Regions from separate parts of the Liquorilactobacillus nagelii DSM 13675 genome, predicted to be linked through region 2. Evidence: riboswitches for the same ligand, from Rfam matches in the RefSeq annotation. Region 2 holds a riboswitch; the other holds the start of a gene.
What was found. A riboswitch is a leader RNA that binds a small molecule or an ion and turns the genes downstream of it on or off. The one in region 2 is predicted to bind fluoride.
Positions count from the first base shown of each region.

Region 1: linked by a shared signal. The riboswitch ahead of G6O73_RS11320 (metallophosphoesterase family protein) and the one ahead of eno (phosphopyruvate hydratase) in region 2 are both predicted to bind fluoride.

Region 1 is NZ_CP049304.1:2,265,636-2,282,323, forward strand. Features, by position in the region: gene G6O73_RS11280 (AraC family transcriptional regulator) at 1-701, opposite strand, end outside; gene G6O73_RS11285 (NAD-dependent epimerase/dehydratase family protein) at 818-1,795, shown strand; gene croR (response regulator transcription factor CroR) at 2,238-2,927, shown strand; gene G6O73_RS11295 (sensor histidine kinase) at 2,947-4,113, shown strand; gene G6O73_RS11300 (serine hydrolase) at 4,185-5,528, shown strand; gene G6O73_RS11305 (DoxX family membrane protein) at 5,717-6,214, shown strand; gene G6O73_RS11310 (TetR/AcrR family transcriptional regulator) at 6,489-7,112, shown strand; gene G6O73_RS11315 (YhgE/Pip domain-containing protein) at 7,227-10,181, shown strand; fluoride riboswitch at 10,263-10,323, shown strand; gene G6O73_RS11320 (metallophosphoesterase family protein) at 10,392-11,237, shown strand; gene G6O73_RS11325 (MutS-related protein) at 11,313-12,845, shown strand; gene G6O73_RS11330 (MutS-related protein) at 12,842-14,335, shown strand; gene G6O73_RS11335 (methylated-DNA--[protein]-cysteine S-methyltransferase) at 14,583-15,089, shown strand; gene G6O73_RS11340 (endonuclease III domain-containing protein) at 15,120-15,776, shown strand; gene G6O73_RS11345 (cupin domain-containing protein) at 15,893-16,342, opposite strand; gene G6O73_RS11350 (hypothetical protein) at 16,540-16,688, opposite strand, start outside.
Region 2 is NZ_CP049304.1:750,986-767,673, forward strand. Features, by position in the region: gene G6O73_RS04040 (ABC transporter ATP-binding protein) at 1-1,288, opposite strand, end outside; gene G6O73_RS04045 (LiaF transmembrane domain-containing protein) at 1,323-2,030, opposite strand; gene G6O73_RS04050 (LytTR family DNA-binding domain-containing protein) at 2,034-2,486, opposite strand; gene ndk (nucleoside-diphosphate kinase) at 2,732-3,154, opposite strand; gene G6O73_RS04060 (MFS transporter) at 3,379-5,121, opposite strand; gene G6O73_RS04065 (TetR/AcrR family transcriptional regulator) at 5,308-5,865, shown strand; gene G6O73_RS04070 (GNAT family N-acetyltransferase) at 5,862-6,311, opposite strand; gene G6O73_RS04075 (hypothetical protein) at 6,735-6,971, opposite strand; gene G6O73_RS04080 (putative polysaccharide biosynthesis protein) at 7,170-8,777, opposite strand; gene G6O73_RS04085 (metallophosphoesterase family protein) at 8,883-9,725, opposite strand; gene eno (phosphopyruvate hydratase) at 9,947-11,233, opposite strand; fluoride riboswitch at 11,287-11,351, opposite strand; gene G6O73_RS04095 (DUF2207 domain-containing protein) at 11,412-13,226, opposite strand; gene G6O73_RS04100 (ferritin) at 13,352-13,840, shown strand; gene msrA (peptide-methionine (S)-S-oxide reductase MsrA) at 13,903-14,724, opposite strand; gene G6O73_RS04110 (2-isopropylmalate synthase) at 14,827-15,996, opposite strand; gene G6O73_RS04115 (HoxN/HupN/NixA family nickel/cobalt transporter) at 16,322-16,688, opposite strand, start outside.

The sequences.
Region 1 (16,688 bases), 970 kb from region 2:
ATCATCAGTGCAGCAGCATTCCGAATGCGAACTTGATTCAATTGTTGTTTTGGTGTCTGATTGGTTAATTGTTGGATATTTTGCGCAAAATCAGCAGTTGAAATTTGCAGTTTATCGGCGAGTTTTCGAATTGAGAGCTTTTCTTGATGATATATTTGTAAAAGCTGAAGACTTGATCCGGCATTAGATTTAAGTTGAACTTTTCTGGCTTGCGGAATAGCTGTTGTATAAATTGTGCTTAAAAATGCAATCAGTGAAAGATTGAGTTGAGTTAAGCTTGATTTGGTACTTTGATTTTCTGTAACAATCCATCGACAATAATTAGTGATAACCTGTAAATCAGTATCGTTGACCTTAACTATAGGAAAGAATTTTTGGAATTTTTGCATAATTGAATTATAAGCTTGTTTATTTTGAGAGAGTAGGAGAGCCAATCCTAGTGAAAAGCGAATTTCAATTAATTCCAAATGTTGGTGGGAAGTTAGTTGAAAATATCGAATATGATAGGGCTGCAATAAACAAAAATCACCTGCAGCTAGTAACAATTCAGAACCATTAAGGTTTAAAGATGCTTTTCCTTGAACTACAACCAAAAATGCCAATTCATTGGTATAATGTTTCATTCCAGTAGAAAAAAGCGTTCGATAACTAATTTCTAATTCTAATGGGGCTAGCCCAGCTGAAAAATATCTAGTTCGCAATATTAGTCCTCTTTCCAAAAAAAGTGAGTACTTATTATATTTTTGATGATTAGTTACCCTTGAAATTTAGTATACTATATGTGAACTAAAACACAATCGTAAAGGAGCGGATTGAAATGTCAAAGGTATTTGTTTTAGGTGGAACGGGATTTTTAGGTTACTATACGGTCAAAGAATTGCTACGTCGCAACTACCAAGTTAAAACAATGGCACTGCCGCCACTACCTGCCGAGGATCTTTTACCAGCAGAAGTTGATTGCTCATTAGGAAACATATTTAAAATGAAGGATGAAGAAATTATCAAGTTGTTAGATGATTGTGATGGTGTAATATATGCCGCGGGAGCTGATGAGCGAACGACACCCAAGAAGCCTGCAATGAAGTTTTTCTACGAAGCTAATGTTTTACCCACCCAACGACTAGCCCGGTTGGCGAAAAAAGCTGGAGTTAAACATTTTGTGATTTTTAACTCCTATTTTGCAGAGTTTGCGAAACGTTTACCGCAATATCACCTTGAGGAGCAAGCCTATCCTAATATGCGGTTATTGCAAGAGCAAGTAGCTTTTGCTGAAGGTGACGGGGGGATGACGGTCTGCTCGCTACGTTTGCCGTATATTTTTGGAACTATGCCAGGTAGAATGCCACTTTGGACCAGTTTTGTTGATCCTGCTCGGGGTCAAGCTGTTTATCCGGCACCTAAAGGCGGGACAGCTATGGTAACAGTTGAACAGGTAGCTGAAGCAGCTGTGGGTGCATTGGAAAAAGGTCAACATCGACAAACTTTTGCTATTTGTGCTAAAAATATGAAGTTTAAAGAGTTTTATGAATTAATTGTTGAAGCACTTGGCCAGCAAAAAACAACGCAAGTACCGTTAAGTAATTACACTGATCTGCAACCAATTTTTGAAAACATGGACCAACAAGCCGATGAAGCTGGATTGGAGCATGGGATTCATTTGGCAGTCAGCATGAAGTTACAAACAGAAGATTTATATCTTAATCCGCAAGCTACCATGCCAGTATTAGGCATTAAAGATCATGATGTTGTGGCAGCTATTCGTCAAACATTAAAAAAGTGTGTAGCTGGAAAATGATTTTAGTTTTGAGTTAATCCATTAGCTTAACGCGAAGTAATTCAAAGATTCTTTTATAATTTTGCAGGAGAAGTAAGCTAAAGGTCAGATATAGCGGACTTTTGACCATAATTTTGAGATCTCTTTGAGTCAAAGAAATTCACATTGACCCAAAGGGATTTTTTTGCTGTCATAATTTGGGCAAAATAGCAGTTTGCAACGAATAAATTGAGTAATTATGTCAATTTGAGAGTACAATAGATTATTAATTTAAAAATTATTAAATTAATTCCATCGAAATACTTGATTTTAACCAATTCTTTAGATACGATAACGGTGTAGTTTGTTACAATATTGTTATAAAGTGCAATGAGTTAGAAAGATATGATGCACGGTGCTTGGTGAATAATAACGAAGCATGGAGAAAGTTGAGTTAGACAATATTCAATTAAGGAGTAAACTTATGAAAATTTTAGTAGTCGATGATGACAAAGATATTGTAGAATTGCTCAGTATTTACATTAAAAATGAAGGCTATGAAGTTGAGAAAGCTTATAACGGCAAAGAAGCAATAACTAAGTTAAATACGCATCCAGATATTTCATTAATGATTTTGGATATTATGATGCCACAAATGGATGGCATTGAGGTCTTGAAGGAAGTCCGCAAAGATTCACAAATTCCAGTTTTAATGCTGTCAGCTAAAACTGGTGACCTTGACAAGATTCAAGGCTTAATTCAAGGAGCTGATGATTATGTTACGAAACCATTCAACCCGTTAGAAGTTATGGCGCGAGTAAAGTCACTATTGCGTCGTTCGCAGCATAATGTTACTAATGATGTTCCAGATACCTTAACAGTTGGGCCACTGATTATCAATAAAGATTCCCATGAAGTCAAAACCACAGATGGCAAGTCGATTCAATTAACGGCACTGGAATTTGGAATCCTCTATCTTTTATCCAGCCACCCGAACCGCGTCTTTTCAGCAGATGAAATTTTTGAACGTGTATGGCAGCAAGAATCGGTTGTTTCTGCTAAAACGGTGATGGTGCATGTTAGTCATTTGCGTGACAAAATTGAAGCGGCCACCAATGGTGAAAAAGTCATTCAGACAGTATGGGGTGTTGGCTATAAGGTAGAAGTCCGTTAATTATGGAGATGATAGCTAAGTGAAATTAACTGCACGCGAAAAAAGCGAGCTATTCGGTGAAGGCGTGGTCACGGTTATTTTATTGCTGCTCCTTAATTTGTCTGTCTATGTTTTGCTGGATCAAATGATTGAATCCAATCCACAGCTGGCAAATGGAATTTTCCAAATAAAAATGTCTTTATCATTCGGTCCAAATCATATTCGTTTTTGGAGTTGGGGTTGGTTATTTGTTTGTATTATGGTCATTTTAGATGTTTTTGTAGTTTATTGGCGGTTAATGCGGCGGTATCGGCAAATGCAATTGCAACATGTAATTGCGGAACTGCATTATATTGCTAATGGGCATCTTAATCATCGAATTCCTTTTCAGTTACCAGGTGAAATGCAGCGAGTCGTAACCAGTATTAATGCTTTAGTTGACAGTGCATTAAATGCTATGAAAGAAGAACGTCAGATTGAACATTCAAAAGATGAATTGATTACGAATGTTAGTCACGATATCCGGACGCCATTAACTTCAATTATTGGTTATTTAGGACTGATTGAGGATCAGCAGTATCACTCGCAAGAAGAATTGCTCAAGTACACTCATACAGCTTTTGTCAAAGCACGACAAATGAAAACTTTAGCAGATGATTTATTTGAATATACTAAGGTGCGACAATCAACCACGCCATTGAATTTGTCAACGATTGATTTAAAACAATTACTGGAACAATTGGCTGTTTCATTTGAATTGGAATCGCAGAAAAAACAAATGGTAATTTCAACTGATTTTGAAACCGGTCCAATTAAGATGGAGGCTGATTCACAAAAGCTAGTTCGCGTTTTCAACAATTTAATTACCAATGCTTTTAAATATGGGACTGGCGGTGGTCAGTTAATATTAAAGGCTCATCATGTATCAGAGACAATGATTGAAGTCGTGGTCGCAAATGATGGTCAACCAATCCCAAAAGAATCACTGAAAAAATTGTTTGATCGTTTTTATCGCGTTGAGAGTTCACGCTCAAAAGAAACCGGTGGCAGCGGTTTGGGGTTAGCAATTGCGCAAAGTATTGTTGAACTCCATCATGGTAAAATTCGTGCTGAATCAAATGAAAATTGGACCCAATTTATTATTGAATTACCAATTAGGCAAGAAAATAAAACTACAGCAAAAAAAATGGTGGGAAAGGCAGATTAGCCGTTGTCAGGCTAATCTTTTTTCGCTATGCTAGAGTAGATTGTTTAAATGAAGTGAAAGGATCGAAAAAAATGTTATTTAGTAAGGCAAAAAAATTTTTGATTGGTTTGGTAACAGCAACGACAGCGTTTGCTGCCTTGGCAACAACTGGAGCAGCAACAACTCAAGCTCAAGCAGCTACAGTTAGTGATACACCGGCATCCGGATTGAGTTTAGATGTTAAAGCTGCAATTGCAGTCGATGCCAACACTGGACAGATTATTTATAGTAAGAATGCTTCACAGCCCTTGGCAATTGCTTCAATGTCAAAGCTGATTTCAATTTATTTAGTTTTACAAGCAATTAAACAAGGAAAATTATCCTGGAATGAGAAGATTCCGGTTGATGAGGCATCATATAAAGTTAGTCAAAACACTTCATTATCAAATGTTCCTTTGCTTAAGGGTCATAAATACACGGTTAAGCAATTGTATCAAGCTAGTTTAATTTATTCAGCTAATGGGGCGGTTATGACCTTAGCTAATGCTGTTGCTGGTTCGCAAAAGGCTTTTGTTGATCAGATGCGAGTACAACTGAAAAAATGGGGCATTAATGATGGCGAGATCTATACGACCGCGGGGTTACCAAATAGCGATGTTGGCAGTGCTAAATATCCTGGAGCAGCTAACAATGCAGAAAACAAACTTTCAGCAGTTGATATGGCGACCGTTGCCCGTAATTTATTAAAAGCTTATCCAGAGGTTTTGCAAACTACCAGCATTGCCCGGATGAAATTCAACAACGGGACAACAGAAACTCAAATGGAAAACTGGAACTGGATGTTAAAAGGCTTGGCTAAGTCATATACTGAGTTGCCAGTTGATGGGTTAAAGACCGGGACTTCTGATTCAGCGGGTGCTGACTTTACTGGGACAGTCCATAAAGATGGCCATCGGATTATTACGGTTGTTTTAGGTGCACAGCATAAGAATGATCAAGACGCTTCACGTTTTGTCCAAACACAAAAATTGATGTCTTATGTTTATGATAATTTCACTTATACTAAAATTAATAAAGGCAAGAGTTCAAAAGGGGCTAATTCCTTACCGGTCTATCATGGTAAACAATTAACAGCCCAAGTGGTAACTGGTGAAAATAGTAACATTTGGATTAAACGTGGCTTAACTACCAGCAATTTACAAGTTAAACTAACTGGTAATAAGAAACTTTATAAAAATGGCGGTCTAGAAGCACCAATTGCTAAAAACAAACAAGTTGGTAACTTGGCTTTGACAATTAAAGGTCAAAAATTACAATTCTTGAATGGTGATACTAGTTTGAACTTAACAGCTACCAACCCACAAGCAATTCAAAAAGCTAATATCTTCGTTATCATGGGACGAGCAATTAAGAACTTCTTTACTAATCTTTTCTAGAATAAAATTGTTATCTTATCGGAATTGAGCGGGAACAATAACCTTGGGAAAAGGCAATTGTTCCCGCTTTTTTAGTATCAGTTATTTTTATAACAAAAAGTAAGTGAAAGCAGTTGACACACGTAATCTATGCGGTAAAATTAAATTGTGAAATAATTCATAATCTTATTCAATGGGAAGTGTTGGTTATGGTAAAGTGGTTACGTAAGTCGAAGAGTGCGATGGTAATTTTGACAATTGTCCGTATTTGGTTGGGATATATGTGGACAATGGATGGTTTCGAGAAAGTCTCTGCTGGTTTTAGTGCTAAGGGTTTTGTTGGCATGGCAATTAAGAGCCCAGTTTTGACACCTGAAAAAACGCAAGCATTTGGCTGGTATACAAGCTTTTTGAAAGAATTTGTTATGCCACATATCTCCTTGTTCAGTACCATGGTTGCATGGGGAGAATTGTTTGTTGGCTTAGGTTTAATTTTTGGAACTTTGACAACAGCAGCAGCCTTTTTCGGAATGATGATGAACTTTTGTTATTTAATGGCAGGAACTGTTTCGGTTAATCCAATGTATATCTTCTGGGAAATTTTCATTTTGGTTGCAGGATTCAATGCCGGAAAGATTGGATTGGATCGCTGGATCATTCCATTTTTACGGGAAAAGGTACCGTTTTTGAAAAAATCAGTTGAATGAATTAGTAGCGATTGATTATTGCAATTTTTTTAAAAATTTTATTTGGAGACTAACTCAGATTTGAGTTGGTTTCTTTTTTTTCCAAGAAACTGAGATTTTAGTGTTTACTTTTCGGCTTAAAGTGGTACTATATATTTGTTTCAGTACCATGGATATTAATTATCGACATTAGTTGAGCGCAAAATAGTTAAAATAACCATACAAGGAGGCGAAGCAACAGCTTGAGTAATGCGAGCTGTGAGCTCATCATCAAAAAAAATCAGCAGGAATCAAGTTGGTTTTTATAGATGGGGTAGGAATGGCGATGAAAATAAGTGATCAAGAAATGTATACGGCAATTATTAAATTAATTGAACAGCAGGGTTTAAAATTTACGATGGCTGATTTAGCACGTAAACTGCATACGAGCAAGCGAACGATTTATCAACGATTTTCCAGCAAGGAACAACTAATTTCAGCGATGATTGATTTTTTATTTAAAGATTTGACTATTCGGGGAGATAAGTTGAGAAGTGAGCTTCATTTATCAGCCTATGAAAAAATTAAACGTTACGTTGATCAATTTCCGACACTTTACCCGATTGGCTGTATTTTACAGTATTCATCTGAAATTGCTCAGCGATATCCACAGCAATGGCACAAATTTCAAGGTGAAGTTGATCAAATCAGTCAAACTTTTTATCGAATCTTGATTAATGACCCGCAAACGCGAGAACTAAGCAAGACAGAAAAGCAAATGTTGTTGTTGATGCTCCAAAAAACAACACGAAGTTTACTAAATGGACGTTTTTTGATGCAGCAGCAGTTGGACTTTTGGGAAGCAATTGATGCAATGCAGGAATTATTATTTCATGGAGTATTTGGTGGGAATCAACCAAAGATTTCGCAAGGTTTGTAAAAAATATGTTCTAATGATCACCGTTTGATTTTTCATGGATAATTAGTGTATATTATGGATTATTGATATAGATAATAAAAGAGATAATGAGAGGTTGAGGTGAGTAGCTTGAAAATGGTCAAAGAAGAATTCAAGCATATGGGAGAGCATAAATTGTTAATTGCAACGATTTGTGCAATTATGATTATTCCATTCTTGTATTCGGTATTCTTCTTGAAATCAGTTTGGGATCCCTATGGTAACTCTGGTTCTTTACCAGTTGCAGTTGTCAATGAGGACCAAACGGTATCTTATAATGGGAAGAAAATGAAAGTCGGGGAAGACTTAGTTAAAAAGTTGAAAAAAAATGATGATTTAGATTGGCATTTTGTTTCAGCAAAACAAGCTAAGTACGGAATTAGTCACAAAAAGTATTATATGGTTGTAACAATTCCTAAGAATTTCTCTAAAAATGCAACAACTGTTTTGGACAAAACGCCCAAGAAAATGCAGTTGAAATACAAGACCAACGATTCACTGAACTACATTGGTAAAGTTATCAGTGAAGAGGGTGTTAAGCAGTTAAATGCTGAAGTCCGCAAGAGTGTATCAACAGCTTATGCCAAGACGATGTTTGCAACAATCAAAAAAGTTGGCAAGGGATTCAGTACGGCAGCTAAGGGTGCTGATAAATTAAAGACCGGTTCGAATACTTTAACTGATGGAATCAATACCTACACAGCTGGAGTAAAGAAGGTCAACGATGGCGTAATTGAGTTGCAGACTGGAGTGGTTCCGTTAAGTTCAGGTGTTTTGAAGTTAACAACTGGTGCAACGGCTTTAAGCAGCGGTGTTCAAGAATACACTGCTGGAGTAGATAAAGTTAATACCGGTACTCAGAAGCTGAATAGTAGTACAGGGACCTTGGCTACTGGTGTTGGTAAATTAGCTAGTGGATCGAATAGTTTAGCTAGTGGAGTTGGAACTTACACTAATGGGGTCAGCTCACTTTCAAGTGGCTTAAATCAGTTATCTGGTAAATCAAGTGAATTAAACAGTGGAATGCAACAACTTGTTAATCAAACGAGTCAATTACCATTAGCAGCATCTAGTCTGTATGTAACAAACACTTTGCTTAATGATAATATTCAAACAATTGCCAAAGATCTGTTGACCAAAGAAAATGATATTTCAAATCAAATATCTTCTACAAAAGACAAACTTGACACTTCAAATCAACAGATAAAATCTTTGCAAGATGAAATTACTTCTATGCAAAGTGATTTAGTTTTGTTAAATAAAACTATTTCATTATTGTCACAAAATAAATCTTTAATAGAATCACTTCCTGCAAAAATAAGTAGTTTAAAAGACTTGCAAAGTAGTTATCAAAAAACTTTGCAGTCAAATTTGAGTGGAATTGCTACTAATTCATCAACTTTAGGAAGTGTTTCAAAATCGTTAGAAACTACTAACCCTGAAGCTGCTAAACAAATAGCGGAAATTGCTCAACAAAATGTACAGTATGTTTCTTCTATAAGTAGTGCTTCTACAAATTTAAACAGTAAGTTAACCGATATTCAGAGTGGATTGGAACCTTTATTAGATTTGGTCAATAATTTGGATATAGAGAAACTTGAAACTGCGAATACAGATTTGACCAATTTAATGAACAACTCTCAAAAGATGTTGTCAGAAAGTTCAAGTATGACTTCTGAGTTTAGTCAACAATTAGAAGAGCTAAGCAATGAATTACAAAGTTCTGATAATAAGGAAAAATTAAATAATTTTGTTTCTCTTTCTAGCTCAGCACAGTATGCGGCTGCGCAATTTTATGCAAAGACATTTAATTTAACAGCAAGTTCATTGCCTGCAGTTAATGCAAATTCTCTAACGACAGAAAACAGTATTAAGCAAAGAATTAGTGAGTTAACATCAAACTCACCAACTACCTCTGCAATCAATCAATTAGTTTCAGGTGTCTCTGCGTATACTTCTGGTGCTGATAAAGCTGCAACTGGAGCAAACACATTGGCTGCCAATAATAGCGCATTGAACTCTGGTGCATCGCAACTTTCTAGTGGTCTAGGAACACTCAACAGCAATGTTCCAACGTTAGTTTCGGGTGTTAGTCAGTTAGCTTCTGGGACACAGACTTTGTCTAACAATAGTTCAACTTTGAATAGTGGAGCTTCACAATTAGCTAGCGGATTAACGACTTTGAATAATAAAGTTCCGACATTAACATCTGGAATTAACCAATTAGCATCAGGAACAAGTCAATTAGCGGCTAATTCTGATAAATTATCAACTGGTTCAGCTAAGTTAACAACTGGCAATAAAGCGTTAGCTAAAGCCTTGAATAAAGGTGCTAAGCAAGTTAATGCGGTTAAAACTTCGAATAAGACAGCTAATATGTTTGCCGCTCCATCTAATTTGAAGCACAGCAACTACAGTAAAGTACCTAACTATGGTTATGCTTTAGCTCCATATATGTTATCAGTTGCTTTATTTGTTGGTTCACTGGTCTTCAACTTAGTTTACCCAATTCGGCGGATGTCGTCAGATGGCACTGGAACAGAATGGTTCTTAAGCAAAGTTACTGTAGGTTTCTTAGTAGCAACGGGTAATGCACTGATTGAAACAATCTTTATGATGATTTTTGGATTGGTCCCGATGCATCTGCCATCAATGATTATTAACGCGTTATTCTTCTCATACTCGGCAATGTTCCTAATCATGTTTATGTCGATGCTTGGCAATAATCCAGGACGATTCCTAGCAATGATTTTGCTGGTTATCCAATTAGGTGCTTGTGGGGGATCATTCCCAATTCAAATTACCAATGGGATGAATGGTTTCTTCCAGGCAATTAACCCATTCTTGCCAATGACTTATTCAGTTCTTGGCTTCCGTCAAGCTTTGAACTCAGGCCTAGGGGAACATCAAGTTATAGTTTCAGTTGGAGTGCTGTCAGCCTTCATTATTGTCTGCCTCTTCTTATTGTGGTTGACGATGACAACCTTTGTTAAAAAGGGAATTGTAACTTATGAAGAAAACAAACCAGATAGCAACTATCCGGGAAACTAGGGAATAAGGCAAATGTAAAAGTATGGTAAAGAGCTAGTTTGAAAATTGACTTTTTGAGTTAGCAATGTGATACTTGACTCAGAAATAAAACGTGATGGTGTTCACGGATAACCATTGTAAAATTAATGACACCTATCTTCTTATCGAATAAGGAAGGTAGGTGTCATTTTTTGTCGTCAAAAGGATTTTTAGGCAATGGAGATGAAAATTTTGAGTAGAAGCTTGTGTTTGATTGCTGATGTTCATGGAAATGCATCAGCTTTGGAAGCTGTTTTAAAAGATGCTGCAAAGGCAGGTTGTACTGATTATCTATCAGTTGGAGATATTGTCAAGCGGGGGCCCCGACCACAGGAATGTGTTGATTTACTGAGACAAGTCAAAACAAAATCTTGGGTAATGGGTAATCATGAAAAAACGTACCATGACATGTTGGCTGATCATGATCCTCATACGCAAGGAGCCAAGAGAATCATGGAAATAATCTTAAATGCTTACGATTATTTTTATTTAAATGATTTAACTTATCAATGGCTAGCAAACTTACCGTATTTGCAAATTTGTCAATTTGAGGGCCTTAAAATTGCAATCATGCATGCTTTGCCCAATAAACCTTGGGGAAATGAAACCAATCCTCGGAGTGACCAAGAAAACTTTGATCAAATGCTGAAAAAGTCAGCGGCAGATTTGGCAGTCTATGGTCATACACATAAACAGTTAATGCGTTATTCTACTCAAGATCGGTTGGTAATTAATCCCGGTTCGGTAGGAATGCCAACAACGAGTGGAACATGGCAGCATAATAACTTAGCGCAATATACCATTTTAAGGTTAACGGGTGCTGATGTCTTAGAGATCGACTTTAGAAGAGTGGCTTATGATATTCAATCCGAAATTATGACTGCTTGTGAAAGAAATCTGCCATATGGAGATCTCTACTGTGATTTATTACGTACTGGTGAGTACACTTATTCAGTTGAACGGATTGAAGAATACAATCAGCGGTATCAATATGATTCAATTACAAATTTCAAGGAATATTTTGCTTGGAAAAAGTGATGGTGTTCACTTAAAAAAAGATGATGACACCTAGGCTAGAATTAGTCTGGGTGTCTTTTAATTGAGGTGAAAGAGATGGCTAATAGTATTTTATTTTTAAACCCGAACCAGCGACCGCAAACATTATTAAAAACAGAAGCTTTCTATAAGGATTTAAACTTGCTTTCTTTGTTTAAACAAATTCAGAAAAAAACTGGTTATCGACTGGAACCTTTCTGTTACCAGCCACTAAATAATGAAAAAGAAATTAGATATCGGCAGCAGACTTTTCGTGATTTGCAAGTAACAAAAAATTTTAAATTATTTGCTGATTTAGTTAATGAGATTAAGCAGATTAATTATAGTTTAGAAGGATTACAGCGAATAGAGCCCTTGGAATATCGGCAACAACAGTTGCTTTTATTATTGTCGCGACAAGAACAAGTGGTGAAAAGTTTTGTTCAACAAGCAGCCCAAGTTAAATTACTTTCACCCGGCCTACGACGGTTTTTAAGCGGACTGAAAGTTTACTTAGCTGCCGAGACAACGAAAGAGTTGCAGGGACGATTGGAACAATTGAATGCACAGCTAGCAAGTATTACTTATCGTTTGATTGTCAAAGGACGGTTAGTAAAAATTCAAAAAAATCCTGAAACGACACAATCGATGAGAGAAGTTTTTGAGAAGAATTTTCAAGGTTTATTTGAAACAACGAGAGACATTGATAAGGCAGTGAAGATAGATCCAGTGGAACATGAATTTGGATTAAATAATGTTCAGTCGCAGATTTTTAGATTATTACCGCAACTTTATCCGCAAGAGTTCAAACTGTTAGCAGATTTTTACCACCGCTATCTGCACTATGCGATTCCTGAGCTAAATCAAGTCTGCCGAGAACTTGAATTTTACTTGGCTTGGATAGCAGTTGAGAGCCAACTTAGTCAGCACCAAGTAAGCTTTTGTTTGCCACAAATTAAGCAAACGGGAGCGGAACAAGTTAAGGCTAGTTTTGACTTTGAACTAGCGGCAACAAGTTGTCATAAAGAGGAATTCAAGCTAGTAACGAATGATTATTATTTGCCAGAAAAGAAATCATTTTTAATTATTTCAGGGCCTAATCAAGGGGGAAAAACAACTTATGCGAGAATGGCGGGGATTAATTATTATTTGACAGCCTTGGGAATTGCCATTCCCGGAGAAAAGGCCAGCTTAAAATTACGTCCTAAGTTGCTAACGCATTTTGAACGAGAAGAAACAGCAGCTAAATTAACTGGATTATTGGCAGCTGATGTTGAACGGATTCATCAAATAATTACGGTAGCAGAACAACGAAGCTTTGTTATTTTGAATGAATTGTTTTCTTCAACAGCAGCTAAAGATGCGGCAGTCTTGGGGAAGAAGGTTTTAGCTTTGTTGCAAGCTAAAAAAGCTGCAGGAATATATGTGACCTTTTTGGAAGAACTTGGGCAACAGCCAGCAACAGTTACGTTGATGAGTCAGGTAAATCAAAAAGCAGAGCGGAGTTTTAAAATAATTCCGGCCCCGCTTGATAATCAGGTATATGCTGATTTGTTGCTTGAGAAATATAATTTGACAATTGCGGCAATTGAAAGGAGTTTGAAAAAATGAAAGTTCAATTAATCGACTTGACTGATTCATTTGCAGTGCCGTTTAAAATGACTTCGACACAACAGCTAACTTATCAAGACTTGGAATTAGAGCCGGTTCTTTCAACTATGGCTAAAAATGATGAGCAGATCCAACAAGCTGTTTTAACTGGCTGGTTTTTATCGGTTCTCGACGAATCGCAGCTTAGGTATCGGCAGGCGGCCATTCGGGATGCACTAAGAAATGCTGAGATTATTTCAGCATTGTACCAACTTAGTGAGACCACGATTCTACAAGTCATTGATGAGGGCTGGGGATTGTTAATCGGGTCAGCGTCATATCAAGTTTCTAGCAAAGCAAATTTAATTAAGGTTTTCCTACAAGCTATTAAACAAATTAAAGAACAGGCAGCTAATCGATGGGAATCAAAGGCTTTTAAGCAATTTTTTCAACGACTAGAGCAGACATTTTCTCCAGAAAAGTTAAATCAGATGAATCGAGTGATTTCCAGTCTGGAAGCTTATTCACCTAGTTATGCTTTTTCGACTAGTTTATTGGCTGGATTGCAAGGCAATATGGCAGAACTTGATTATTATGCAAAGCAAAATCGAGCTGCGGAAATTTTTCGGGATGTTCAGACACATTTGAGTAGTAAATTTGTTAGTTTTGTAGTTGGTGACCGCGACGATAATAGTTCGCAAGCATTGGGGCGGTATGAGAATCGAGCAATGTGGAGTTTAGCAACTGAGGTCAGCAATACCTTTTTTGAATTGCGACATTTTTTCAATGAATTACGGGCACAATTAGCATTTATGCAAGGCGTAATTAATTTGAAGCGGACGTTACCAGCAAAAACTCCGACAACATTTGCAGAATATTCAACTGAAATTAAAATAACAGATTTGCGCAATGTGGTTTTATTGCTTAATCATTCTGCTGAACAGGTGATTGGAAATAGTTTTATTAGTAATGAACGGCCTTTGTGGATTATCTCTGGAGCCAATCAGGGTGGCAAGACAACCACTTTACGCAGCTTAGGGCAGGCGCAACTGATGGGTCAAAGTGGAATGTTGGTTACTGCACAAAGCTTTAATTGTAAGCACTTTAGACAGGTGGTAACTCACTTTAAGCGTGAGGAAGATACTCAATTGAGTGCTGGAAAATTGGCTGAAGAATTGCAACGAATGCAGTTAATTATTGCTGATTTGCATCAACCAGCCATGGTTTTGATGAATGAGTCTTTCTCATCTACTAATGAACATGAAGGTTCAATTATTAGTTCTCAAATCATGGCTGGATTAGTCAATAGCGGGGTAACGTTAATTGCTGTAACCCATCAATATGAATTTTCCCAGATGATTGCCAACTATTCAAAGATTAAACCGCTTTATTTTCGAGCTGAGCGACGAACTGATGGCCAACGCAGCTTTAAAATTGTTCCAGGGCAGCCACGCGAAACGAGTTACGGAATTGACATTTTTAATCGTTTTTTTAGTTCACCAACAAGTTGAGTGAATGGGTAGGTGGTAATGATGAGAGGATCCATTAAAGTTTACAAGAAAAAGATTTTTAAATGGTATTTAGAATTTTTGATTATAAAAATGTTGTTGTTTTACTAAGCTAATAGCTTCTAAAGCTCAAGCTGAACTGAAATTAATCGAAGTCTGTTATACTTAACTTGCTGAAGCTAACGCAATTAATTGTTGTCGTTTTTTTAAAGCAGTTTCGAATAGTATTAAGATTAAGGAGAGCTAACCTATGCTATATCGCAAAAAATATAACTCGATTCTAGGTGAGATTACCTTATTGGGGGATGAAAGCTATCTCTATGGTGTCTGGTTTGAACGACAACAACATTTTGGTGCTGGATATAAAATGGACGAGATTAAGACAGGTGAGACCAAATCACTTCAACAAGGTACAAATTGGCTGGATCAATATTTTGCCGGTGAACAGCCATCGACTAATGATTTGCCATTAAAACCGGAAGTGACGGCTTTTCGGAGACGAGTTTTAGCAATTTTGCAGACAATTCCTTATGGTGAGCGAATTAGCTATAAAACAATTTCTGATCTACTTCAAACAGACAAAATTTCACCGCACAATTTATCACGAGCAGTTGGCGGAGCGGTGGGTCATAATCCAATTTCAATTATCATTCCCTGTCATCGTGTGATTGGCAGTAACGGAGCCTTAACTGGTTATGCCGGCGGGATTGAGCGGAAAGAGTTTCTGTTGCAATTAGAACGAAAAATCAAGTCGTAGAGGTAAATGATGTAGCTGGTGATACAGTAGATGGCAAAAGTAAATGTAAATAAATTATATAATCGATTGTTGGCAAAGATGGGTCCACAAGGTTGGTGGCCAGCTGACACTAAACCAGAGATTGTCGTAGGAGCTATCTTGGTGCAAAATACAAATTGGAAAAATGTTGAAAAATCGTTAACTAATTTACGAAAAGCGACTGCCTTCGATCCTACTGCAATTAGTCGATTAACACTTGAAAATTTAGAGCAATTAATTAAACCAAGTGGATTTTTTACTAGTAAAGCGCGAGCAATCCATGAAACTTGTCAATTTTTCAATGAGTTTCAATGGGATTATCCACTAATAGTTAAGCAGTATGGCAAGCAACTACGTAAACGATTGTTGGATATACCGGGAATTGGTCCTGAGAGTGCAGATGTATTTTTGGTATATGTCTTTGATTTGCCAGTATTTATTGCTGATAAGTATGCTCGGAGACTTTTTGGCTTTTTACTAGGGCAATCATATGCTAATTACCAAGCACTAAAAAATAGTGTTAGTTTACCAGCCAATTTTTCACGGCTTGAAGCCAAAGAGTTGCATGGTTTAATTGACGAGTTCGGTAAAACGTATCTGAAAAATGAAGCAACATTCCAAAAAAGTTTTTTAGCATGTCAAATAACTGAACTTGTCGATAATAATTGAATATAGCTAAAAAGGTAGCTCAATAAGCCAAAAAGTTTATTGAGCTACCTTTCATGTTTTTAAAAAATTAATTTAAGAGAAGCTAAATTAGCATCGTCAAAAAAGATTTCATGACTTTATTCACCGGTGCCCTCTAGTGGGCCTTCCTGCTGAATCGCGTCATCTTTGGTCTTTTCATCAGTTCCCTTGGCGTGTTTTACTGGAGAATAAATTGAGAAGACTTTCATAGTTTTATTACCAGCGTTAATTACATTGTGCCAAGTATTATCTGGAATAATTACTGCTTCACCAGGATGAATCTCACGGTCAATCGTCAATTTGTTTTTATCTTTGCCCATTTGAACGTGACCCACACCGTCTACTAAATAAATGAATTGGTCATTGCCATGGTGAATTTCCATTCCGATATCCCCACCACCAGCTGGAATTGCCATCAAAGTGACTTGAAAATGATCACCCGTCCACAAAGTAGTTCGATAATTGTCATTAGCTAAGGCAGCGGCCTTTAAATCTGGAGCGAATGGTTGTGGGCCATAATCTTTAAGTTCTAAGTGCTTTTCAGTCATTTTACTGCTTCCTTTCTATACAAATTAAGTATAACACATTATTTGAGATGAACCATAAAAAATGTTTTGGCTAACCTAAAAATAAAAAATGTTAAAAAAAACTCAATGATATTGTAGTGATTTCCAAGAGATATATTTGCTGATAACTCTTGGAGGTCAGTTTAATACTACATCATTGAGTTTCTTTAAATTTAAACTTACCAATGTTGGACAACGGTTCCGTTTGGCAGAACATAATAACCAGCTGCTGGTGTAACTGAATTATTCGGATAAACTTCAATATAAAAAACAGTTTGACCATTGTAAGTCGTTGTACCATTATCTAAATATTGTGCTTTTGGGTATT
Region 2 (16,688 bases):
TTCCCTGTTTTAAATTATCTTCAATTGTGCCAGAAAATAAGATTGCTTTTTGCAAAACAAAACTAACAGTATTTCGTAAAGTCTGTGCAGATATTTTTCGCAAATTTTTCCCAGCAATTTGGACAACCCCTGAACTTGGATCGTAGAGACGAGCAATCATTTGTGCTAATGTCGTCTTGCCAGAACCGGTTGATCCGACGATCCCGACAAAACTACCCGCTGGTGCTTTAAATGAAATGTTTTCCAAGGTAGGTTCTTCGGCATTTGGATAAGTAAAGTTGACGTTTTTAAATTCAACATCACCAACTAATCGTTCAGCTTTGTCAGGTGCTGCTGGATATTGCAGCTCAGGCTGAGATGTTAGCACTTCTTTGATTCGCTTCAATGAAATCATCCCGCGAGATGACATCGTCATGGTCATGGCTCCGATAATAATGGCAAACATTAATTGCATTAAGTAAGAGATAAAGGACGCAATCGCTGCCAAATCATTGGGATGCTGGGTAATACTAGTACCAATTAAATAAACTGCTAGTAAAATCATAATGTTCGAAATTAACATAAAAGCCGGAATCATTAATGCAAATAGATAACCAATCGTCAAATTAAGATCTCGCAATTTATTAGCAGTTCCAGTAAATTTCAGCGTTTCATTTTGTTCTTGATTAAAGGATTTAACCACGCGAATTCCTTGCATCGATTCTTTAGCAACATTGTTCATTCGATCCAGCCAAGTTTGAAACCGGCCGAATAAACTGCCCATTCGCGAGAAAACGAGCGCTGATAAACTAACAATCAAAACTATCATTAAAATTTCGATCCACCACAAACGTGGGATAGTCATAATGCCTAAAATAAATGCTCCAAAAAATAAAATTGGAATTCGCAAAATTTGCGTTAAGAGCATCATGACTAAGTTTAAAACTTGATTCAAATCATTGATTAACCTAACAACTAAACTGCCGGTTGAAAATCTTTCAATATTTCCAAAAGAAAAATTTTGAATTTTTCGGTAAAGATCACCCCGCAAATCAGCTGTAACCGACTGGGCTGTTTTAGCAGCAAAAAAAGTACCCGTAATACCAGCTACAATTCCGATGACTGCTAAGACAATTAGTTGGATGCCGTAAATAAAAACTTTGTGGCGATTATCTGCAATAATTGCTTTCATAATAACTTGTAATAATTTTGGCTGCCACAAAGTATTCGCTGCTAAAATTATTACTGAGATGACTGCTCCTAAAATAGCGAACAGATTTTTTTTGAAATAAGGTTTTAATAGTTCCATGGCTAGCTACACTCCTGAATTTGATAAAATTAGACTAAATATATATTATTTTTATTTCAGACAGAGTCAAATTGCCTTTTATTGTTAAATGATGGGTGATTAACTTATTGGCAGGCTTATTTTCTTCTTTAACTTCGCTCAACATATTATCGTTATCAATTAATATGTCCCAGCTTTCTGGGAGATATAGTTTCAGTTCGCTGAGGGTACCATTGATAACAATTGTTGCTGGTTGATTTAGCATTTTTGTTTGATCAAAATATAATTTGAATGAAGCAAGAACTAAGTTAATTCTTACCTGCTGTAAATTTTCGGATTTGATATACCGAATTCCGCTTGCTAGACGTTGATTAATAATGACCGTTTCATCAGAATTGACCGTTTGATTAGAAAGACTGGCTTTTCCAAACCAACTGGACCAGATAAAAGGCTGTTTAAAAAAAGAATGAAAAATCATTGATAAACCAATGTTAATTAGTAAAGCGGTTGCTAAGATTGTCCAAGTACCTAATTTTTGAATTCCTAATTGGGAAGCGTAGAGGATACACAGAAAAGCAATTGAAAAGATACTTTCGGTTAATCGCCGATGAATTAATCCACGTATTAAAGTATATCCTAAAAAAATAGTGAAAATGACTGTCCAGATTCTAAAATGAAATGATACTATACTTAGTTTACTTAAAACAAGTAATACGGCCAAGCCTAATAAAGCAATGCCGGAGATGAACTTTTCTGTTCGCATAAATTACAACTCCTTCTGATCAAGTTTTTCTTTTAATTTTTTGAAATATTTTCGTGAAACATACACTTGCTTATATGTATTTTGAAATTCTACAAGGTTATTTGTTAGCGAATGTGTTAAACCATAGATTTGATCAAGATTAAGAATCGTTGATTTAGAAACGCGCATAAAGTTACTAGGGAGCAGTTTTTCAAGTTCATATAATTTGAAATGAGTTTCATAAACGTCCGAGCGGGTATGCGCTTGAATAAAACGGCCGTTTGTTTCAAAAAAAAGTAATTGTTGATAATTTATGTAGTAAATCGTTTCTTTTTGGAAAAGTTTGATTTTCATTTTTTGGCTTTTCTCAGCAATAACCTTATATAAATAGTTAATTTCCTGTTCATCAATTTTCGGAGTTCGAACAATTAGTTCAGTTTCGCTGAGTTGAGGATCGATTTCAACTTTAACTTTCATCTTATATCCCTCTCCTCTCATTGATTTTAAGTTAAACATAATATTGTTACTCTGAAAATAGTTTGAGCGTAAGTGGTTATGTTTTTTAGGTAAGTGGTCAATTTATTGTCTTGAAAATAAAAAAACCAGAGCATAGTTGAACTGCTTTAAAATTATTAATAATAGTTAATAATTTTAGATCACTTCAAAATACTATGCCCTAGCTGGGACGTTTTATCTAACCAATATTCAGCCCAAAATGCTGGTTAAAGTTCCGGAAACCAAATTTTAATTTCCTTTTCTGCTGCCGCTACGCTATCTGAACTATGAACGACGTTACGTAAGTTGCCATCAGTTGATTCATGACCAAAATCGCCGCGAATTGTTCCGGGAGCTGCTTCAGTCGGGTTAGTTTTTCCCGCCATTTTATGGAAAGCCTGAATGATATTAACTCCAGTTGCAATCATTGCAACTAACGGACCTTCTTTCATATATGACTCGATATCGCCGAAATACGGTTGATCGATTTTTTCGGAATAATGAGCTTTTAGCTTTTCATCAGTTGCCTCAGTTACTTTTAAAGCTGCAATTTGATAACCTTTGCGTTCTATTCTAGCAATGATTTCACCAATGTGACCAGCTACAACTCCATCAGGTTTAATCAGGATTAGGGTTCTCTCTTCTGTCATTTTCATTCCTCCAAACTAGATCGCGGTACAAGTTGATTTTCCAGCTTTATAGTAAAAAAAGCAAGGATTAATTTGATTAATTTAATATTTTTTAATTAAATACTTGTAAATTAATTAAATGAAACAGCGATTAATCTCAAGCTAATATTTAAATCGGATACCGGCATTCATTTTGATCAGTTTGAGTAAATATGATTATGCTTAATTACCTGCTATAGCAAAGTTTATCTTTTTGGCTGATAGTTAAATTTGAACAAAGGAATAATCAGCAGAGATGATAAAGCTATCCAAAACATTACCGCGTATACATTAAGAAAAGCAGTTGATAATTGATTCTTTAACTCAACTTTTGTCCTTCTTACCAGTTTGCCCAATTTTTTTTGAAATTTTTCTTCTTTCTGAATGATTGTCATTTTTACATTTCTCACAACTTGGACTTTTAATTGATTTTTTAGTTTTGGAGGTAGCTTATTAATTGCTAGCTGGTCTCTTACACTCAATATTTGTAATTGCCGGTAATAAATTTGATTGATCAGGCGTTGTTCTTTATTTTGATTAATTGCTATCTTGGAAAATTTGAACTTTTGTTTGAATTGAGTCTGATTATTCAAGAGCTTTTTTCTAATTGTGAATTTTAATTTTGCTTGTTGACTGGTTGAAAAGTTTAATGACTGTGTTTGTTGCACGGCATAAGTAGCTGTTTTTTGTTTTGCTGATTGAACATTAGAAGTTAGGATTGCTGTAAAAATCGCGATTGCCAGAACCATCCCAATTTGGCGTAAAACATTAGCAACACTCTGCGAAGTAGTTAATTTACTGCCGTGAAAATCGGCGACTGCCAAAATATTAGCGGTCGCAGCAACCAATCCATACCCCGTTCCTAAAACGATATCAGCAATTATTAATTGCCGATAATTAGCAGCCACGTTTAAATGAGCAAAAAGGTAGTAGCTAAGTGCAATTGTCAATAATCCGCAACTAATTAGTAACTGATTATTGATTTTCTTAACTGCCAAAGATGTCATAATTACTGAAATCATGACTGCCAATGAATAAGGTGTAATTAATAATGCAGCTTTAAGTTCGCTTTCACCCTGAATCTTAGTTAAGAACGTTGGAATTAAGACAGCCATCCCGCCTAGAAAATAATTACATAGGATTAGTGCGAGACCAGCCCCGTTGAAGTTCCGACTTTTAAAAAGCGACAAATCAATCATGGGATTCTTTTGGGACTTTTCCCAAACTAAAAAAACAATTAACAACAGCCCCGAACTGATTAATAGCGAAATAATAACAGATGACTGCCAACCCCATTTATTACCTTGAATCAGAGCTAATGACAGACAAAACAGTATTGTCATACTTAAGCCGGCACCTAGCCAATCAACAGATGTTTTACTGGTTGATTCATTTTTTAGCGGAAATACCCACAGAAACAAGACTAAATCTAACAATACTAAGGGTAAATTAATCAGAAAAACCCATCGCCAACCCCAAAATTGGGTTACAATTCCCCCGATAGTTGGACCTAAGGCAACGGCTAAACCTTGAATACCAGCTAAGGCAGCTACAACTTTGTTTCGATTAACCTGATTACTATTTTCAAGGCCAATTACCATACTGGTAGGAATAATTCCCGCAGCACCAATACTTTGAATTGCACGAGCTGCCAACATCCAGCTAAGATTTGGAGCTAATCCTGATAACAAAGAACCAATCCCAAAAATTATCAAACTTCCAAAAACAAATTTATTGCGACCAATCCGTTCTGCTAATCTGCCAAAGGGAATAATTAAAACAGCAAAGATAATTGTATAGATATTTAATGCCCACGACAAATTGCTAAGGCTCTCATTAAAAGCTGATTGTAATTGAGGTAAGATAATTGTCATGATTGAGGTATCCATCATGCACAGCAAATTTCCAAGCAATAAAACAGGTAAAAACTTATAATTTTGATGATTCATTTGTATCAACCTCCAGAAATTTCTTTGAAGGTTAGCATGCTAAGCCTTTTGGCACAGAAGCGTCATCGGTGCGCACGTGTGACATTCTTCTTGGAATTTATTATAATGGTTAAAGAACTATAAAACTAGTGGTTTTTGAAAGTGCTACACAGCAATGCTTATTGTGACAGCGGGAGGAATTTTAAAATGAATGGACAAGAACGTTTAGCTGAACAATCACGTGCTTGGTTAACAGAAGCACTTTTTGTGTTACTGCAACAAGAAAATTACAATGAAATTACGGTAAAAAAAATAGCTGAACAGGCTCAGCTATCACGAAGAACTTTTTATCGATCGTTTAAAAATAAGGATGAACTGCTTAATTATTATAGTGATCAATTGATTCAAAAATATCTTAATCAATTAAAAAATTTAAAAATTCAAAAAATGAATTTTGAACAAGTTTTAACTGTTTTCTTTGAGTTTTGGTGGTCAGAACGCGAAAAAGTTCGGGCTTTGATTAAACAGAACTTATTTATTTTACTTCTAGCCAAAATAACACCGCAAGCAAGTAAACTCTATCAAGAATTTAAAGCTCCTTGGCATATTGATGGCAGCTTAAATGAAATTGAATATATCATGAACTTTTCTGTCGGCGGTTTTTGGAATGTTTTAAATACTTGGCTTGCCAAACCAAACCCTGAGCAACCGCAAGTTATGGTTGAAACTCTGTTAAAAAGCTTAAAGAAACTTAGCCAAAATTAAAATTCTAATCTACGTTGCATTACAATGTCTGTCATGCTAAAACCGGCCTTTTGATAGACATGTAATGCTCTTTGGTTACCGCCAAAGACGTGTAGTTCAATTTTGCTAAAACCTTGTTGTTGCGCAAACTTACAGCCTAAGTCAAGTGCCTTCGTCCCTAGCCCTTGATTTTGAAATCCTGGCAGGATTTCAAAATCATAGATAAACGCTGTCTTTGAACTATTAGCTGATTTTGCCAACCAAAAATTCCCGACAATTTTATTTTCTACAACTATTTTGAATAAATAGTTTACTGGCGTGGCACATCCTTGCGGCAACAAAATGTTAAATTCATTTTCGGCAAGTTTCTTTGCTATTGTTTGTGTCCATGTTCCAACGCGAATCTTTTCTAGTGCAAATTGTTCAATAGCAGCTTGACGATATTGGCTAAATTCAGCTGGTAGCATTTTTCTAAATCTGATTATCCTCAACTTCTTTCTTAATTAATCAGCCGATTAGTTTGACAACCTTAATTAGTAATACTTTGCAAACACTGTCTGACTGCCAAATTTAAGCCGCTTATTAATTAGCTTAATCCAGACAAGTCATTAGCATACAAAATACCTGCAACGAAAAAATTTTGCTCTAATAATAAGCATCTTTCGCGGCCCAAAGTACTGCTGCAATTGTTTTGCTGAGTATGTACAACAGTTGGGTATCAAAGTAATATTTTGCTGTTAACTTATTATTTCTTTCAGCTAAACAAAGATCAAGCAAATTCACTTGACTCTATCATGTTTTTTGAATAACTGTAAGCAAAATAAAAATCATGAACTAATCATGATTTATTTAAGTATTAATTTTTTGTTTTTCTATGCTATTTCTGATGACTAAAAGGCTAGTTGACTAGCGTTATCCAACCAATCATATTGAATGAACTGTTTAAGTTTTTTGTTAACAGGAATCCATAAGCCTGAACGTAAGAGATCAGCCATGATTTGACTAAATAGGCGGTCATTTTTAGGTTTATTAATCAGCAAAATTTCATTTGTTTCTGTTTCACAGATAATTTGACTTTTCTTCATACCGACAATCTTAGCTGAAACAATATTTAAATTAGTTTTCATTTTCAGATCTCCTTTAAAAACAGTTTTTTCTAACTGTCTTTATTTTAGAACTTAGCTATGAATAAGCTTTGAACAGTTAATGAAACTAAGTTTAGCTTTTGTCTAAGAAAACCGGTGATGTTAAACAAACTATCAGTAACTTTAGTTTTGCTTAAAAAAGTTTTGAAGAAAAAATGAACTTTGTTTAACTAAAAGAATTTAAAAATGTTTATACTGCGTTTTACCCCATTTTAGTTTTAAAACAATTTTGGATAAATTATAGTAATAAGAAATTATGGCTAAAATTCCAAGCGTTATCAGACCGTAAACTCCTGAAAATAAAAATGAGGCAATACGGTCATTGGCCACTGAGAAAAGATCAAAGATGCCCAACAGCCCGGTCGCTAAAACTGCAAAGATCAAATTTGCTCTGCTCAAAAGACCGAGGTCTGCAAAATCTGCCAATCTAGTTTGCTGGGATAATCCCATCAAATAATAAACACAATAGCCAGCAACTAATCCAAATGAGATTGCAGTTGCCCAAAGTGCGCCGTAATCATGAAAAAAATAAACTAATGGGTACTGAAGAATAAATTTAATTGCTAAAGTGATACTGAGCAGGATAACTGCCATACGGTGTTTTCCTAATGACTGAATTAAAGTAAAAACATCCGTAAAGATTGCTTGAATAAAAGTAATTAGAATTGACCAAAACATTAACCAGCTGCCATGCAGATTATATCCAAAGAAAACCGTATTAATTCTTCCGGCTAATAGAGCTAAGATAATTGTCACTGGTGCTAAAAGTCCAAATAACAGTCGAAAATTATCTTGAATAATTTTTCCAGCCTTTTCTGGATCTGTTTGTGCACTGGCTAGAAGTGGTAAAGTTGTTCCAGAAATTGCAATTGCCAATGAAACAATTACGGTTGTAATTTTACTTGGATTAGCTGAAAAAAGGGTGAACATATTCTGGATAGCAGTTAAACTGAAATGACTGCCAAATTGCATAATTTGCTTAAAAGTGAATTGGTCAATTAGTTGGGCAATAGTAATCGCGGATCCAACGTAAACAAACGGCAAAGCTTCCTTACTAATCTGCCAAAACAATTGTTTAGTATTCAAATAAGTTGCGGGTTGACTTGCAGCTTTTAACTTTCGATAACTAGGCTGTTGGCGACGATAGTAATTTAACAAGTATGCTAAACTAGCTAAAGCCCCAGTAAAAGCGGCAAATGTACTTAAAGCAATCGCCACATTCAGTGAGGCGTGAAACAAAGTATAACTAATAAAAGTCAATAAAAGAATACTTAGTACGCGAACAAATTGTTCAACCAACTGAGAAATACCAAACGGTTTCATATCCTCGTTTCCTTGGAACCAGCCACGAATAATACTCATTACAGGTAGAATAAACAAAGCTGGTACTAGTGCTCGAATGATACTGATAGCTGAGGAGCTGCTCAAAATTGGCGAGCTGCCAGCAACAGCTGGAGCAGCAAAATAGAATAATAAGCTACAAACCAAGCCGGAAATACACATGAAAAAAATTGCTGCCTTAAATAATTGCTGACTATCGCGAAAACGCTGTTCGGCATTATAAATCGCAATTTTTCGTGAGATAGCCGTTGGAAAACCAGAAGTTCCCAGTGCTAAGAATAAGGCATATGGTGTATAGGCAGCGTTAAATAATGCTTGGGCAGTGTATTGATTTTGCTGTGATCCAAACATTAATAACCAGGGAATAATGTAGATTACTCCGAGTACTCGAGAAAAAATACTGCCGAAAGACATCCAAAAAGTGCCAGATAACATTTTATTTTTCAAAATAATTCCTCAATTCATTAGATCGCGTTGTTTAATAATATCGCTATTATCTAATTTAACACGAAAATGGAACCAGAGTTTTTAACATTTTTTTAAACTATTTGTTTACCAACCATTCTCCTCAATCAGTTTTCTCGCTTGTTCTAGATAATTATGGGTTAAATTTTCTTTGTGGACATTATTTTTAGTATAAGTAAAGACCCCAGTTTGCAGTAAGAACGCATATAATCTTTCAAATGGAAGTTTTCTTTTTTCAGCTAATTCGATTTCTGAATTTACATCATAAGCTATGGATAAAAATTGTAAGTCAAGTAGTTTTTGTTCCGAAATTGTTAAAATTGCGTACTTTGCTTGTCCAGCAACTAGCTTAGCTTGACCAGAAACTGCTAAACCGATACTTCCTGGATTAATGATCAAACGACCATCACTTGTTTGCCGCAGCAAAGTTTGATGCGTATGACCATAAACTGCAATTTGGGCATCCGAGTTTGCTAACAATTCGTCGAAATTAGCTTGATCGGCGGTTGGAACAGTTAAATGTCCCCGACAACTAGTTGGAGTTGCATGAAAAATTCGTAGCTTTAATTTTTCAATCGTTACTTCCTGGCACAATGGCAAATTGGCTAACCAGTTGAATTCATGATGTTTTAGATAACAACGATCATAGCCGGAAGTTATGATTGCCAAAATTGCTTTTTCATTCGCCGTATAATCTTGAAACTTTTGGTGTAGTAAACTTTGATAGACTTGTTCGTGATTTCCAATTACCCATGCTAAGGGATGTTTTTCCTGCAGTGCATGCAGGCATTTTTCTGGTGCAGGTCCACGATTAACAATGTCGCCTAAGACAAGATAATCATCGATTCTTCGTTGTTGGGCATCAGCTAACACAGCTTTCAGGGCAGTATAGTTTCCATGAACATCGGCAATTAGAGCTATTTTTTTCAAATCACTTAGTCCTCTCTTAACAGTTATCTTCTAAGCTATATTTTAAAATTGTTATTGAAAAATTTCTAGCATTCTCGCTAATCTTTTGTTGCTAAATCTTAATCACATAAAAATTTGTGTGAGTACTGATAAAATCAAAAAGGCGACACAAAATTATTTTTGTGCCAACCCTTTATTTTTCAAGTCAAGTTAGTCTAGTATTATTTAATTTTTAAAGCAAGTTAATCAAATTTAACGTTATCTGGAAAGTGAGCTAACCGCGTTCCATCAACACCTAATTCTTCTTCGATGCGCAATAACTGGTTGTATTTCTCAACTCGTTCGGATCTTGCTGGAGCACCAGACTTTAATTCAGCTGAATTAGTAGCAACGGTGAAGTCAGCTACAAAAGTATCACCAGTTTCACCGGAACGATGAGAAATCATCGTTGTATAACCGTTCTTGCGGGCTAAGCGAATTGCTTCTAAGGTTTCGGTCACAGTTCCGATTTGGTTTAGTTTGATCAAAATCGAATTGGCCATTCCTTTTTCAATTGCTTCTCGAATTAATTTTGGATTGGTGCAGACTGGATCATCTGCGACGATTTGAACCCGATGACCATACTTTTTAGTAAACTCAGCGAAGTTATCCCAGTCTTCTTCACCATAAGGATCCTCAATTGAAATGATTTCTGGGAATTTATCCAACAAACTGATATAATACTCTCCCAGTTCAGCTGGCGTATAAGTTTTGCCTTCGAAATCGTAATTTTTGGTTTCGCGGTTATAGAAGTATGAGGCAGCTGCATCAAAAGCAATCGCAATTTCTTTACCAGGTGTATAGCCGGCTTTGACAATTGCATCATGTAGCATTTGCAAGGCCTCGGTCGAAGATTTCAAATCTGGAGCAAAACCACCTTCATCACCCAAACCGGTGGTATACCCAGCTTTTTCAATTACTTTTTTGAGGGTATGATACGTATTAGCGATTTTTTCAAATCCGTCACGAAAACTCGTTCGTTCAACGGGTGTAATCATAAATTCTTGAATATCAATTCCGTTATCAGCATGTTCCCCACCATTAATTACATTATGGAAGGTTTGTGGTAATTCTAAATCAGTACCTCCTAAATAACGATATAGCGGTTGCTGGGTTGCCTGAGCGGCTGCACGAGCTACGGCCATTGAAACACCCAAAATTGCATTAGCACCCAAACGAGCTTTATTGGGAGTGCCGTCCAAGTCAATCATGACTTGATCAACATGAGCTTGGTTAAAGGGATCTTCACCATGCAATGCTTTATTAATTTCAGTGTTAACATTATTGACTGCTTGACTGACTCCTTTGCCTTGTAAGCGCTGGCCGCCATCGCGCAGTTCAACTGCTTCTTTTTCGCCGGTTGAAGCACCAGAAGGAACCTCAGCACGACCTAAAGTTCCATCTGATAAAATCACGTCTGCCTCAACTGTTGGATTGCCGCGGGAATCAAAAATTTCCCGGGCCTTAACCGAATCAATAAAAAGTGACATAATACTCTTCCCCTTTCGCTAACTAATAAAAAAACGTCTACTGCACCAATTTCAGTACAGTAGACGTCATCAAATTGTTAGCCAATTATTTATGGCGAACGTCATCGCCGATTTAATTACAACTAAAGGATACACTATTTGTGAGTTTTGTTCAATAAAAAATTAGTAGTTTTAATTATTAAAATGCTCCACCACCGGAACCGCCACCAAAGCCTCCAGAGTTTCCCCCACTGAAGCCTCCTGAACTACCACTAGTTGAAGCAAGACTAGTCGAAAAGCTGTTAGCAAAAACTTCACCAAAGTCAAAATCTTTTCCATTAATAAAAAATGGATAGTAAATTATAAAACTACTCTCTAGTTCTTCGGTATCAAAGTTAGCTTTTAAAGCTGCCGCTACTTTAGGGGCTAGCCCAAATGCTACAGCATAAGGCATAATCTTTTCCCAAAGAACTAGTTCACCGACTTCTTTGAGATTAAAACGTCCAATATCTGCCAGCATTTTTTTGAAGCCACGTAATTGATTAACCAAAGCCACTCCTTCAGCTGTATAAGGAGAGTGTTTTTTTAAGAAAAAGATTACTAGAAAAATCATCAGCAAGCTGCAACTGCCAGCAATTCCAATTAATAGTTTTGCATTCAAACCAAAACTGCCACCTAATAATAGAATGATTGCTGCTCCAGTCAAAATAGTTACCCATGTATTTTGATGTTTTATATGTTGATCGACGCTATTTTGTTCAATTGCAATTTTTTGTTGTGCTTTTTGCCATTTTTTAAAAGCTGCTTGCAATCTTTTGCTGGTTATCGGCGATTTACCAGCCTGTTTGAGTTGTTGCAAAGTAAAACTTTTACCATTTCCAACTGTATTAAATAACTGATACCAAATATTAGCTGTCTTTAGCAAAGTTGAATCTAGTAAAGTTATCCGATAGTTTGGTTTTTGTTCAAATTTTATTTTTTCAGTTTGTTCTTCAATAGCTAGCTTTCTTTGAGCAGCCAATTCGACTAAAGCGGCACTTAAAGCTTTAGAATCAGGTAACCGGTTAGATAAGAGGCTTTGAACCACAGGCGCTGATAAGTTGGGAACTTCAAAAGAATGAACGGCCTGTCGAGTTGATCGTGGCCAAGCTTGATGATGAGACTTAGCTTTTGCCATTAACCACAGAACGATTAAGACAGTTATCCACCCCAGACAAAACAAAATGCCAAAAACAATCGTTTGTACCAGTTGTCGCTGTTCACGCTGTTGATTTGCCTTTCTTGCCCAAGCAGCTTCTTGGCTTTGGACAGTCTTTTTTCGGTTATCCGATTTTATTAATAAGTTAGCCGGCGTAATATTGGTCGGGAAAAGTAATCGACTTTCGATGAACGAGTTTTCAGGGTTGCTTTTAGCGGTAATAATTACACGCCCTCTTTGTCGTTGGACTTTGGTATAACCGTTAGTGCTGGCATGTGTCCACGCCTGCAACTGCTTGACCGGATATTTTGGCAGTTGAATAGTAATTTTAATGTTATTTAATGGAACATCCCAGCCACTACCGATAATTTTCCAATTCATCTCAGCTGTGTCCTGCCAATTAGTAATAACATTTGTAATTCGATAACGATAAATAAAGGTTACGGCTTGATTATCAACAGCATGAAAAACTTTCAATTTAACATTTTGACCAGTATTTGTTTGCTGGTAAGTGTTTTGTGCACCATTAGTAGATGGAGTCACTTGACTTAATTTTCCATTTTGTTCGATAGCAACCGAAATATCCTTAATTTGTTGTTGTTTACCGAGAGCTTGTTGGTAATAAACACCATGCGCTGCATCATCAAAATCATAATGAATTCGTTGAGTTAAGATTGCTGAACCGTCTGATTGAATATTTGCTTGAACTTGATAAGCGGTTATTTCGTAACTGGAATCAGCCTGAGCATTTGATGAAAAGATCAGCAATAATCCCCAACACAGCCCTAATATAATTCCAAACCAATGCTTTTTCATTTGTTCCTCCCCTGTTTAAATAATCTTTCCTTTGAATTAAATTATCGCAGACCTAAGTTGTTTTGTGAATCCACAAACAGTTTGTTAAAAGTATGGTAAAATAAATATGAAAGGAGCGAAACATAATGGAAAAAGAGATTTATCAGTTGTTGAATGACCAAATTAATAAGGAGTTTCAGTCAGCGTATATTTATTTGGATTTTTATAATTTCTTTGAAGAACGCAGTCTCCACGGCTTTTCAAAATGGTATAAAGATCAGGCAAATGAAGAAATTAATCATGGCTGGCGTTTTATTAATTTTTTGCATGATATGGATCAAAAGGTTAACTTAACCCCAGTGGAACATACTTCACAAAAGTATGCTTCAGTCAAAGAAGTTATTCAAGGCGGATTAAAACATGAACAGTATATTAGTGGTTGTATCCGCAAGATTTACCAATTAGCTCAGGCGAAAAATGATTTTGAGACCCAGACATTTTTAAATTATTTTATTACCGAGCAAATCGAAGAAGAAGTCAACGCCCGCAATTTGCTCGCCAAATATGATTTAGTTGATGGTAAGGATTTATTGGCGTTAGATCAATTAATGGACCAAAGCAATGATCATAAATAAGTAGTGCTTTTGATTCAAAAATAAGAGAAAATCAGACATTATACTATCTGATTTTCTCTTATTTATTTTTTATTGAAAAGCTGTTTAATTTTCCCGGAGAATTTAAGAACTCTTAGATAATTTTGGCGAGTTTGCGCAATCAAATGATAACGTTGAGGGTGTTTGCGATAAAACTGTTGGTGATAATTTTCAGCAGGCCAAAATTTTGTTGCTGTTTCAATTGGAACGACAATTGGCTTGGAAAATTTTTGCGAATTAATTAGAGCCAGTTTTGATGTTTCTGCTTCTTGGCGTTGTCGTTGGTTACGGACAAAAATGACCGGTCGATAATTATTACCGCGATCATTAATTTGTCCAGTCGCATCAGTCGGATCAATCAACTGCCAATATAATTCTAATAAGTTTTGATAACTGACCAATCGTTTATCGTAGATAATTTCTACTGCTTCAACGTGTCCGGTTTTTTGACTGCTAACTTGTTCATAAGTTGGTTTAGTAGTTATTCCACCAGTGTAACCAGAAATTACGGCTTTAATTCCTGGCCGGGTCTCAAACGGTTTGACTAGACACCAAAAACATCCTCCCGCAAAAATTGCGCGTTCTTGCCATGCTGGATCGGGGTTTTGATGAATTGTTAGATCAAAAGTTTGTCCAGCTCGTTCGTTATGGCTAATTAGTGCATAAAAATCAGCAACGGCTGGTGTGAGATTATTGCGCACTGCCAATGGTCGCAGCTGATATTCAAGTTGTGACCAAACCTCAGTTGCCGAGCGCTCATTTAAAGAAATTTTAGCTTTGACCAATTGTTGCCTTTCCCAATCACGGGTAGCCGGATTTAAAATTAAATTATAAAGTCGTTGCGTTAAATCTGGAAAAGTCTTCATTTTTCACACCCTCTTTTAAAAAAGATAAGTAACTTAAAGTAAGCAAAACAAAAAACAAGTCATTCTGTCAATCAGAGTGACTTGTTAACTAAATAAAAATTTTTAATTCATTTGACCTACTTTTTCGAATTGTTGCATAATTTGTCGCAAATCATCATTAGAGACGATTGCTTGATTGTCTGCTACTTGTTTGAAAATCGGGAAAATTTCCCGCATATCAGCTGTTGAAACTTGATAACCTAATTGAGCCAATTTTGTTGCGACGGCATGCGAGCCAGACAGTTTTCCTAAAGGAATCGAAGAATGGGCAATTCCAACACTTTGCGGGGTTAAAATTTCATAAGTTGCATGATTTTTCAAGAAACCATCTTGATGAATGCCTGATTCATGCGCAAAGACATTGGCACCAGTAATTGGTTTGTTGTGCGGTATTGGCATTTTTGATTTTTCACTCACCATTTGGGCAATTTCAAAAGTTTTTTTCAGGTTTACGTGGTTTTCAGCTTGATAAAAATCTTTTCTGACATACATGGCAGCCGCAACTTCTTCCAAAGCGGTGTTGCCAGCTCGCTCACCAATCCCATTAATTGTTCCTTCAATTCTGGTAGCCCCATGTCTAATGGCAGCTAAGGCATTTGCAGTAGCCATTCCTAAATCATTGTGACAATGAACTGAAAATGTGACTCGATCAAATTCTGGGATATTTTTCTTCAAATAATCAAATAAAGCTCCAAATTCATCAGGATTAGTATAACCAGTTGTATCAGGAATATTGATTACATCAGCTCCAGCTTTAATGGCAGTTCGGATCGCTTTGACCAAAAAATCCCATTCTGTTCGGGTGGCATCTTCTGGTGAAAATTCAACATGTTCAAACGATTGTCGCGCATAACTGACGCATTCGGTAATTGTCTTAATAACAGCAGCTTGATCCATATGCAATTTTGCTTCCCGATGAATTGGACTCGTTGCAATGAAAACATGAATTTGACCATTTGGTGCATCAGCTAAAGCCCGAATTACAGCATCAATGTCTTTTTTGACACATCTTGCTAAACCAATAATGTTACAGTTAGTAATGGTTTGTCCGATTTGACGAACCGCTTTAAAATCATTTTCAGAGGCAACAGGGAATCCAGCTTCAATTACATCAGCTCCCCAATCAGAAATCTTTTGGGCCAGCATGATTTTGTCCTGAATTGAAAAATTGACACCAATTGTTTGCTCACCATCGCGTAATGTTGTATCGAAAAATTGAATTTGTTTTGTCATGTATAACTCCCCCTAAATTTTAAAATATTAAAAAACAAATAAAAACGCCTCATTCATGTAGAATGAGACGTTTCCGTCTTGCGCGAGCCCCATTCTACAATGGCCAAATAGGACTCGACAAATTGTCAGAGTCCTCGGTCATAGTAGTAGGGCAAAATCAATTGAATAATTAAATTGCTGTTTTTCCATGATGAAAACTCCTTCCGTAATTGCTTGTTATTAATTTAACTTGTTTTGCTAAGAAAGTCAAGACTATTTATTAAAAAAATTAAAAAACGATAATTATTATAAAACCAGCATTAATGTAGCTCTAATTAGTAGCCGGCTAAAAACTTGACTTGGCATTGTGGTGTTGCCAATTAAGATAAGTCAAGAACCAAATCGCTAACAAACAAAAGCTTAAGTCAATTCCTAACTGATTAAGATTTAAATTAGCAAGCCAACTGAATTTTAAATCTCCCTGTTTAATAAAGCTAATCGCAACTTGCATTAATTCAATACTGCCAATTAAAAAAGCAGCAATAACCGAAACCAAAGTAACGGTTAAATTATAATAAACCTTTCGACTAGGACTTGAAAAAGCCCAGCGATAAGCACTCGTGATCATTATCGAATCAGTTGTATCCATTAAATTCATCCCGGCTGCAAACATTAATGGGAAAACTAGGTTGTTCCAACCAATTAGCGTTTGA